Regions from separate parts of the Cupriavidus sp. GA3-3 genome, predicted to be linked through region 2. Evidence: predicted binding sites of a transcription regulator. Region 2 holds the regulator's gene; each other region holds the start of a gene.

Region 1 (3,270 bases), on a different contig from region 2:
CCGTCCACCAGGTAGCGCACGGCGGTGGGATCCGGCTTGCCGACGGCTAGCAGGCCAACCAGCGTGGAATGAAACTCCAGCGCCAGCCGGGTGGCGAGGTGCAGCCGGTCGTACACGCGGCGGCCGGCATCGAGATGAACCAGGATCGTTGCGTAGTCCATGGATTGACTCCATCAGGCAGCCCCGGACGGAGCTTTTCTTGAATCTATATCGCCACCCCGCCCCGGATTTGTCGTGCATCAAGCCGTCTTCGTGTCCGCGCTACAGGCAATACCGCTGGCACCAGGTACGAGTTGGCCCAGGCTGCCTGCCGCCAGCGCGGCGGTGCGTGGCTTCGGCGGCCGCAGCAGGTCCGGTACGGCGGTACACGCTGTGCATAGCGGCACCAACGCGCAGGCGGCAAGCCTGCGCCATCCTGGCCGTTTCTCCGGTGTGCATGACTGCAAGCGATTCTTCATGGGTAGCTCCTTGTAAGGACGCGCACCGCCCGGTGGCGGCTGCCGCCGGCCAGGACGTGCGCCTCACACCGCGAAGCGAAAATGGCCGCTGTGCAGCACGATGTGCCGCGCACCTGTCATCTCGAACAGCGCTCCCGCGACGCGTTCAATGTCCTGGCGGTTGCTCATGAATGCCGGCAGCAAATCTTCACTGCGGTACGAGCGTGCGCCGAAATGATCCTCAAGCGCCTCGGCAGTGATCTCATAGGTCGCCGGTGTGCCATCCACCTTCACGGCACACCGCAGGCTTGGCCCGGTCGGGCAGTAATCCGGCGTCTCGCCGGAAAAGTCGATCGTATGCATAGCTCTCTGGCGTAATGCCCTCCAAAATCTGTTCGCCTGCTTACGCTTCCTCGGCGCGGAGAAGCAGGACGGGCGCGACGGCCAGGTTGATCACGCTTCGCGCGACGCTGCCCATGACGAGTCGCCGCACTCCCCGGCGGCCGTGCGTACCCATCACAACCAGATCAGCGCCCCAGCCATTGGCTTCGGCAGCGATCGTGGCAGCAACGTCGCCCTCGACCATAGGCTTACCGAGCAGCCGCGTTACGTGGCGAATACCCGCTGCGGCAAGCCGGCCGGAGGCGGCAGCGAGAACGCTTTGCCCCGCCGTCGTGAGGTCCTCTATCAATCTCACCGGATCCAGATTGCTGGCATCCAGAAACGGGCTGCGGTCATCGACCACATGGACCACCTCCACTTCGGCGTTGGCGGCGCGCGCGATGATCATGGCCTGTTCCAGGGCAAGTTCCGATGCGGCGCCGCCGTCCATGGCGACAAGGATGCGCTGGTACATAGCGGTTTCTCCGGCGATGGGAGCCTGTGGCGACTCGGGTCTGGACTGGTTAAATGCAGCGTAGGGCAACCGGCGCAACTGCTGTTGATACGTGTCAAAGCCGCGGTACCGCGCTCCAACCGCCGCTGGTCGCGCGCGCATCGGCAGTCTTCGCGCAGGGGTTGCGGCTCGCGGATTCAGGCCTGCCCACGCCGAGCGGCTCGCCTGCTTGTCCCCGAACGAAGCCTGAGCGCTTCTTCTTCCCCTTCCAGTTCCGTCGCTTCTCTTTCGCGGGATCGTCCCTGAACCGCCGCGAACTTGCTTGCGCGGTGTCGTGCCCGCGGCGACACGTCCGAGCGGCAGGCTCAGCGACGCGGACAGGGTGTCGTGGCGCAGAGCAGCCAGTCGTCCTCGAGCGTATTGACCGGCAGCCGGAACGTCACCTCGAGCGGCTCGCCAGCGACGACGATGTCGCGCATCTGGTCCCGCCCCTGGTAGCCGACCGCGAGCCGATAGGCACCCGGCCTGAGTCGCATATAGAACAGCGGCCCGCTAGCCGTAGTGTGCAGCACCGGGCGGCCCTCCTGGCTGGCCACGACCACCGTGGCACCGCCCAGCGGCTTCCCGCGCCCGGCATCCACCATCGTCAGCCGTACATTGAAACGCGCGGCGATGGCCAGCATGCTTTGCATGCCCGCCTCATCGTCTCCACCCGATACGTAGGAAACGCCGTGCTGCTCCATGATCTGCACGCCAGCGGGCGCGGCGCGAGTGGCGCAACCCGCCGCCGCAACGGCAATCGCCAGCGACGACAGGCCGAGGCCTAGGCTTCTTGAAACCTGCATTTGCGTCACTCCGGAAGAATTATTGGGGTTTTCGCAGGCCGGAACCGAACGGTCAGGGCGTATCGCCGCGCGACTGCTGCCGAACGAGCAGCACGGGGCGAACCGTCTTGCTGACCACGTGCTCCGAGACCGAGCCCAGCACCATGCGCCGCACGCCGCGATGGCCGTGTGTGCCCATGACGATCAGGTCCGCGCTCCAGTGGTCCGCTTCCGCTATGATCGCCTCGGCAATCTTCGCAGGGGTGCCGGGCGTCTCGGCCAACCTGCTGCTCCAGCGCACGCCGGCGGCACTGAAGCGCTCGCCGGCACGAGCCAGCACCTGCTTGCCATAGGCAATGATGTCGGCCATCAGCCAGTGCCGGTCACCCGGGCTGACCTCGAAGAACAGGTCGCTGTCGTCGACGACGAACATGGCGCTGACCTCGGCGTCGGTGGTCAGCGCCATCGACACGGCCTGCTCCAGGGCATTCAAGGATGAACGGCTGCCATCGAGGGCTAGGAGAATGCGGCGGTACATGGCGACCTCGGCTTCGGCTGTGGTTCATCCCAAATTAGCGGTCGCAAGGACATGCGGGTTGATGCCAGTCAACCAAGCCAGCCACACCGCTGTGATTCGGCTCATGGCAGTGCTGCTGCACCAGGGGTGGCCGACAGCAACGTGTCGGCCGATACTGGCGGCCGCGCTCAGGTCAGCACCTGCTCGGCGGGTACATGGGCGTAGCCATGGGCGCTTGCGACGGCCGCATAAGTCACACTCCCGCGACAGATATTCAGCCCGGCCCGCAGGTAGGGGTCGTCTGAGAGCGCGCGGGACCATCCCTTGTCGGCAAGGGCCATCGCATGACCGATCGTGGCGTTGTTCAGGGCAAAGGTGGAGGTCCTCGCCACCGCTGCCGGCATGTTGGTCACGCAGTAGTGCAGCACGCCGTCCACCACATAGGTCGGATCCGTATGGCTGGTCGGGCGCGATGTCTCGGCGCAGCCTCCCTGGTCTATCGCCACATCCACCAGCACCGAACCCGCTTTCATGCGCGCGACCATCGCACGCGTGACCAGCCTGGGCGCCTCGGCGCCAGGCACCAGCACCGCGCCGATGACCGCATCGGCCGAGAGCAACGCGCGCTCGATACTGTCAGCGCTGGAGTAGACCGTC
Region 2 (3,270 bases):
TCGCCACCTGGGGCAATGCGGGCTTCATGCGCGAGCAGGTGTGCAAGTACATGTGCCCGTATGCGCGTTTCCAGAGCGTGATGGTGGATCGCGATACCTATGTCGTGACCTACGACGTCGGCCGCGGCGAGCCGCGCGGAAGCCGGTCGCGCAAGACCGACCACCACAAGGCGGGGCTTGGCGACTGCGTCAACTGCAGCATCTGCGTGCAGGTGTGCCCGACGGGCATCGATATCCGCGACGGCCTGCAGTACGAGTGCATCGGCTGCGGCGCCTGCATCGACGCCTGCGACCAGGTCATGGACAAGATGGAATATCCGCGCGGCCTGATCCGGTACACCTCGGAAAACGCGATGCGCAAGGGCTTGTCCGCGGCGGCATCACGCAAGCGCCTGCTGCGCCCGCGCGTGGTCATTTATTCCGTGATCTGGGTGGCGTTGCTGGCCGGGTTCATGGCTTCGATCGCGCTGCGCACGCCGCTGAAGGTCGACATCATCCGCGACCGTGGTGCGCTCGGCCGTGAAGTGGAAGGCCGCTGGATCGAGAATGTCTATCGCCTGCAGCTGATCAACACCACCGAAGCGCCGATGCAGATCAGCGTGCGCGCCGACAGCGACGAACTGAAGAACCTGACCGTGGAATACGACAAGCAGGCCGAATCGCTGGCGCCGACGTCCAACCGGTTGCTGCCGATCCGGATCCGCGTGCCGATCGAGGCCGCGGCGCAGGGCACGCACAAGATCAACGTGACGGTGACGAGCGAAGGCACGGAGCGGGGGCATGCCGAAATCCGGCAATCCACCAGTTTCATCGTGCCGCGCGATTTGTGAAGCTAGGTCGTCAAGATGAAGGGGGCAAGATGAGTCAGCAAGGCAATCCGTGGTGGAAGGAGCCGTGGCCGTGGCTGTTGATGAGCGGCCCGCTGGTGGCGATGGTGGCGTGTGGCGTGACGATCTGGCTGGCATCCACGCATCCGGACATGCCGGTGCAGGGTGCAACGCGCCATGGCCTGGTGGTCGAGAAGGCCGACGCCGCGCCGCCCAAGGCTGCCGCTGTGAGGCAGCCATGAGGTTGCGCTGGCTGATGTGGGTACTCTGGCCGGCGTTCCTGATGGCCGGGTTCGCGACCGCGACGGTGTTTTCGGTGGTGGATCCCGGTGACCTGAACTTCTTCGGCCAGCCGATCGAAGCGTCCCGCGAATCGGTCTACACCGTTGGTTTCCTGATGGCCTGGGTGTTCTGCGCGTTGTCCAGCGGACTGACGCTCTACACCATGCCGACGCGGCTCAGCGATACCGACGAACTGGAATAAGCGGATCGGTGTGAGGTCTGCGCTGCCATGTCCGCATGCGGTACCTGGCAGCGCCTTGGCCGCTTAGCAGGAGCGGCTGTAGAGCTGCTTGATGCCGTCGATGTCCACGAGCTTGACGTGGCGCTGGCGAATCTGGATCAGGCCGGCTTCGGCAAAGCGGGAGAACAGGCGGCTGACGGTTTCGAGCTTCAGGCCCAGGTAGCTGCCGATCTCTTCGCGGCTCATGCGCATCACGAACTCGGACGCCGAATAGCCGCGTGCCGACAGGCGCTCAGAGAGGTTGATCAGGAAGGCGGCAAGCCGTTCCTCGGCGCGCATCGAGCCCAGCGTGACCAGCATCAGTTGGTCATGCGTGATTTCCTTGCCCATCAGGCGCAGGAACTGCTGCTGCAGCGACGGCAGGTCTGCCGACAGGGACTGCAACTCGCTCATGCGGACCACGCAGACTTCGGTGTCCTCCAGCGCGGCGGCATCGGAGGCATGCTGCATCTCGCCCAGCCCGTCGAGACCGACAATTTCGCCGGGCAGGTGGAAGCCGGTAATCTGCGAGCGGCCGTCTTCAGTGGTGACGTGGGTCTTGAGCGTGCCAAAGCGCACGGCATAGACCGCGGTGAGCGGATCGCCCATGCGATACAGGGTTTCACCCTTGTGCACACGGATGCGTTCCTGAACCAGCGTGTCCATCTTGGCGAGGTCTTGCTGCGACATGCCGACCGGAAGGCACAGCTGCCCCATCGCACAGGTGGAGCAGCGTGGTGACATCTCGGTAATGGGAATGGAGGTGAGCAATTGGAACCTGCTAGAAATGGCAGCGAGGGCGCGATAACGGCATTTTACCGTGCGATGTGATGTGGTAGGGAGTGAGAATTGACACTTGGCGTACTGATCAGCGTTTTTCTGCTGGCTTTGCTGGGCGGGGTCCACTGCGCCGCCATGTGCGGCGGCGTGGCGCTGGCCGTGGAGCAGCGTCACGGCGCGGCGGCGACGATCAGTCTGGTGCCCAGCCGTGCCGCCTGGCTCGGCGAGTTGCTGATAATGCACCTGGGCCGGATCTCGACCTATATGCTGCTTGGGGCCGCGCTAGGCGCGGTCGGTGCTTCGGCGTGGAAACAGGACTATCTGCCGGTGCAGCGCTGGCTGTTCGGCGCGGGCAGCGTCATGCTGCTGGGGTCGGGCTGGCGGTTGCTGCGCGGCAACACGTTTACCGTCGACTGGCTGGAGCGGCTGGCGTCGCGTGCCAGCGCAGCGGTGGCGCGCCGGCTGGGTGGCGTGGCACGCGGCATGCCGTCCTTTGTGCGCGCACGCGGCTGCCTGGCGCGGCGATACGGCGTGGGCCTGGCGTGGGGGCTGGTGCCGTGCGGCATGGTCTATGGGGCGCTCACGCTCGCGCTGCTGGCGGGCAATGCGGCGTCCGGCGCACTCGTGATGGGCGTGTTCGGGCTCGGCACACTGCCTAACCTGCTGGTGCTCTCCGGCCTGTCAGGCTATTTGCGTACGCTGTCGCGACGTCCCGGCGTGCGACTGGGGGCCGGCCTGGCGGTAATGGCGTTCGGCGGCCTTGGCATTGCGCGAGCGGTGCTGTTGCCACATTCGCTGGCCGAGCATGGATTCTGCCTGGTGTTCTGAGGCGCCGGCGCTGCGCCGGCAACGGATGATGGTTGCAGGCGGGGGCGGGAATGCCATACAATCGCCAACATTGCGGTATCGCGCGGTGTCTTGTGAGCCGCGGTAAGCAGCGGGCGAGCAGCGCCAGGCGGCCTTCATACCAGAAGGTGAGTTCAGGGCAGGGGAAGCGGAAGGTTTTCGATGCCCGTCCCGTCCCCACAGTCCATCCGGTTCAAAAGATCTGGTTCAAAAGTCCGGCTGGCACTGCGGTGTTGGCGATGCCGGCCTTGCTCCCGATACCCGTTTTTCTTGCGTCCGAGGCCTTCAGTTCGCTGACAGCGACGTCCGGTATGT
Region 3 (3,270 bases), on a different contig from region 2:
CGGCGTAGCCCAGCCACAGCCGGGTCTGGCCGATCAGGTCGAGCGCGACATTGGTCAGCGCGATGTCCTCTTCCAGCGCCGGGCCGCGGCCGCACCATTCCGACAGGCGCTGGCCAAGGACCAGCGTGGCGTCGCCGAGGCGCAGCAGGTATTCGAGCTTGTGGTTGTCCATCATGCGGGCCGTATCAGATGTGCTTGACGGCTTCCGGCATCGGGAAGAACGTCGGGTGGCGGTAGACCTTGCTGTTGGCCGGCTCGAACAGCGGGCCCTTGTCGCCGGGGCTGCTGGCGACCACGTCGCCGGCCTTCACCACCCAGACGCTGACGCCCTCGTTGCGGCGCGTATAGACGTCACGCGCGTTGTTGATCGCCATTTCGCCGTCGGGCGCGTGCAGGCTGCCCACGTGCTTGTGGGCCAGGCCGTGCTGGCTGCGGATAAAGATCTCCCAAAGCGGCCACTCTTTCATGGCAACCTCCTGTGTCATTGCGTTGGATGGATGGCGGCGCCGGGCGCCGCGGGGTCACGCGGCGGCGCGCTGGGCCTGCTTGTCGGCGTGGGTCACCAGGGCATCGCGGAACCACGCGCCCTCTTCCCAGGCCTTGACGCGGGTGCGCAGGCGCTCGCGGTTGCAGGGGCCGTTGCCCTGGATGACGTTGTAGAACTCGGACCAGTCGATCTCGCCGAAGTCATAGTGGCCGCGCTCCTCGTTCCACTTCAGTTCGGGATCCGGAATGGCCAGGCCCAGGTACTCTGCCTGCGGCACGGTCTGGTCGACCATCTTCTGGCGCAGCTCGTCATTGGAGAACAGCTTGATGCGCCATTGCATGGATTGCGCGCTGTTGGGCGAATCGCCGTCGGACGGGCCGAACATCATCAGCGCCGGCCACCACCAGCGATTGAGCGCGTCCTGCGCCATCTGCTTCTGCTCGGGGGTGCCGTTGCACAGCGACAGCAGGATGTCGTAGCCCTGGCGCTGGTGGAACGACTCTTCCTTGCACACGCGCACCATGGCGCGCGCATAGGGCCCGAACGAGCAGCGGCACAGCGGCACCTGGTTGATGATGGCCGAGCCGTCGACCAGCCAGCCGATCATGCCGATGTCGGCCCAACTCAGCGTCGGGTAGTTGAAGATGCTGGAATACTTGGCCTTGCCGGTGTGCAGGTCGCCCAGCATCTGGTCGCGCGACACGCCCAGGGTCTCGGCCGCGCTGTAGAGATACAGGCCATGGCCGGCCTCATCCTGGATCTTGGCCAGCAAGACTGCCTTGCGCTCCAGCGTCGGCGCGCGGGTGACCCAGTTGCCTTCCGGCAGCTGGCCCACGATCTCGGAATGGGCATGCTGCGAGATCTGGCGGACCAGGGTCTTGCGATAGGCCTCCGGCATCCAGTCCTTGGCCTCGATCTTGATCCCGGCATCGACGCGCGCCTGGAACTCGCGCTCCTGCGGCTCCATTTCTTCCATGGCGCGAAGCCTCGTCGCTCCTGTCTCCACCAGCTGTGCGTACATCCTTTGCTCCGCTCTTGGTTGCTCTGAATCGGGGTCTTGACCTGCATCAACATCGTCAGTTGCAACGGATGGTAGTGATACAATTTGATTCAATCAATCTGCATTTGTGTATCACTTCAGGGAGCGGGCCGATGGCGACGCCAGGCACAGATCCGGTTTCTCCCCGCGTGGCGCGGCTGGCACGCGGGCTGAAGCTGGGCGCCAATTCCATGCTGGTGACCTTGTTCGGCGATGTGGTGGCGCCGCGGCCGCAGGCCATCTGGCTGGGCAGCCTGATCCGGCTGGCGGCGCCGTTCGGCATCAATGACCGGCTGGTGCGCACCGCCACCTTCCGCCTTACCGCCGACGACTGGCTGGCCGCGACCAGGATGGGGCGGCGCAGCTACTACGGGCTGTCAGACGCCGGTTTGCAGCGTGTACTGCACGCCGGCAAGCGCATCTATGCGGGCGAGGCATCCGAATGGGACGGCCGCTGGACCCTGGTGATGGTGCGCGGTGACGTACGCGCCACGGTCCGGCAGAAGCTGAAGCGGGAATTGCTGTGGGAGGGCTTCGGCGCCATCGCGCCAGGGGTGATGGCCCACCCCCATGCGGACCTCGCCTCGCTGCGCGAAATCCTCCAGGCCGCACGCGCGCAGGACGATGTGGCGGTGATGGAGGCAAGCAGCCTCGAGGCGTTTTCCATCCGGCCGCTGCAGGCGCTGATGCACCAGACCTTCAAGCTCGGCGACGTGGCCGCTGCCTGGCAGGCGCTGCTGCGCCGCTTTACGCCGCTGGCCGAAGAGGCCGCCGGGCTTGCTCCGGCCGATGCCTTCTTTGTGCGGACGCTGCTGGTGCACGAATACCGGCGCGTGCTGCTGCGCGACCCCAACCTGCCCGAAGCGATGCTGCCGCAAGACTGGCCCGGCCGCACCGCGCGCGGCTTGTGCCACACCCTGTACGGGGCGCTGCTAGACGCCAGCGAAGACTACCTGCACCGCGTGGTGGAAGCGGCGGACGGTTCGCTGCACGATGCTGACCGGAGCCTGCGCCTGCGCTTTGGGGCCGGCGCGCAGGCGGGCAACGATTAACCGGGCATCCGGGGAATCCCGGCTGCGCACCTGCGCATGGAATCAGCCGTCCTTGAACAGGAAGCTGTAGGCGTTCAGTGCCGGCACCCCGCCGAGGTGCGCAAAGAGGACTTTCGATCCTTGCGGAAACTCGCCGCGACGGACCATGTCGATCATGCCCTGCATGGACTTGCCCTCATAGACCGGGTCCGTCATCATGCCCTCCAGCCTGGCGCTGAGGCGGATGGCCTCCAGGGTGCCGGCCGAAGGCAGGCCGTATTCGGGTCCGCCATAGCGGGTGTCCAGCACCACGTCCGCTTCAGTGATGTCGCGGCCGAGGCCGACCAGCTCCGCGGTATGGCGGGCGATGCGCAGGATCTGCGCGCGCGTCGGTTCCGGCTTGGCCGATGCATCGATGCCGATGACCCGGTCCGCGCGGCCGTCGGCAGCGAATCCGACCACCATGCCCGCCTGCGTGCTGCCGGTGACCGAGCAGACCACGATGTAGTCGAACCTGAAGCCGAGTCCGGCTTCCTGCTCCCGCACTTCCTCGGCGAAGCCTACGTAGCCGAGACCGCCGAGCGGATGCTCCGAGCAGCCTGCCGGAATCGGGTAGGGCTTGCCGCCCGCCTTGCGCACGCTCTCCATGGCTTCTTCCCAGCTGGGGCGAATACCGATGTCGAAGCCTTCGCTGACCAGGCGCACGTCGGCCC

Evidence for each region. Region 2 encodes FNR, which switches genes on or off when oxygen is low (the NO sensors DNR and NnrR bind a similar motif). Its sites were predicted from a motif close to TTGATNNNNATCAA; they were not measured.
Region 1: the regulator FNR is predicted to act here: its motif matches at 1,378-1,391, upstream of C265_RS21245 (universal stress protein).
Region 3: the regulator FNR is predicted to act here: its motif matches at 1,545-1,558, upstream of paaA (1,2-phenylacetyl-CoA epoxidase subunit PaaA).

What each region holds. Positions count from the first base shown of each region.
Region 1 is NZ_KB944488.1:41,895-45,164, reverse strand. Features, by position in the region: gene C265_RS21255 (universal stress protein) at 1-161, opposite strand, end outside; gene C265_RS21250 (DUF1488 domain-containing protein) at 522-800, opposite strand; gene C265_RS21245 (universal stress protein) at 841-1,293, opposite strand; gene C265_RS21240 (carboxypeptidase-like regulatory domain-containing protein) at 1,638-2,117, opposite strand; gene C265_RS21235 (universal stress protein) at 2,170-2,634, opposite strand; gene ald (alanine dehydrogenase) at 2,802-3,270, opposite strand, start outside.
Region 2 is NZ_KB944471.1:214,827-218,096, reverse strand. Features, by position in the region: gene ccoG (cytochrome c oxidase accessory protein CcoG) at 1-830, shown strand, start outside; gene C265_RS11010 (membrane protein) at 860-1,069, shown strand; gene C265_RS11005 (hypothetical protein) at 1,066-1,311, shown strand; gene fnr (fumarate/nitrate reduction transcriptional regulator Fnr) at 1,375-2,100, opposite strand; gene C265_RS10995 (sulfite exporter TauE/SafE family protein) at 2,179-2,937, shown strand.
Region 3 is NZ_KB944503.1:80,842-84,111, reverse strand. Features, by position in the region: gene paaC (1,2-phenylacetyl-CoA epoxidase subunit PaaC) at 1-175, opposite strand, end outside; gene paaB (1,2-phenylacetyl-CoA epoxidase subunit PaaB) at 186-467, opposite strand; gene paaA (1,2-phenylacetyl-CoA epoxidase subunit PaaA) at 522-1,508, opposite strand; gene paaX (phenylacetic acid degradation operon negative regulatory protein PaaX) at 1,640-2,578, shown strand; gene C265_RS27095 (1-aminocyclopropane-1-carboxylate deaminase) at 2,621-3,270, opposite strand, start outside.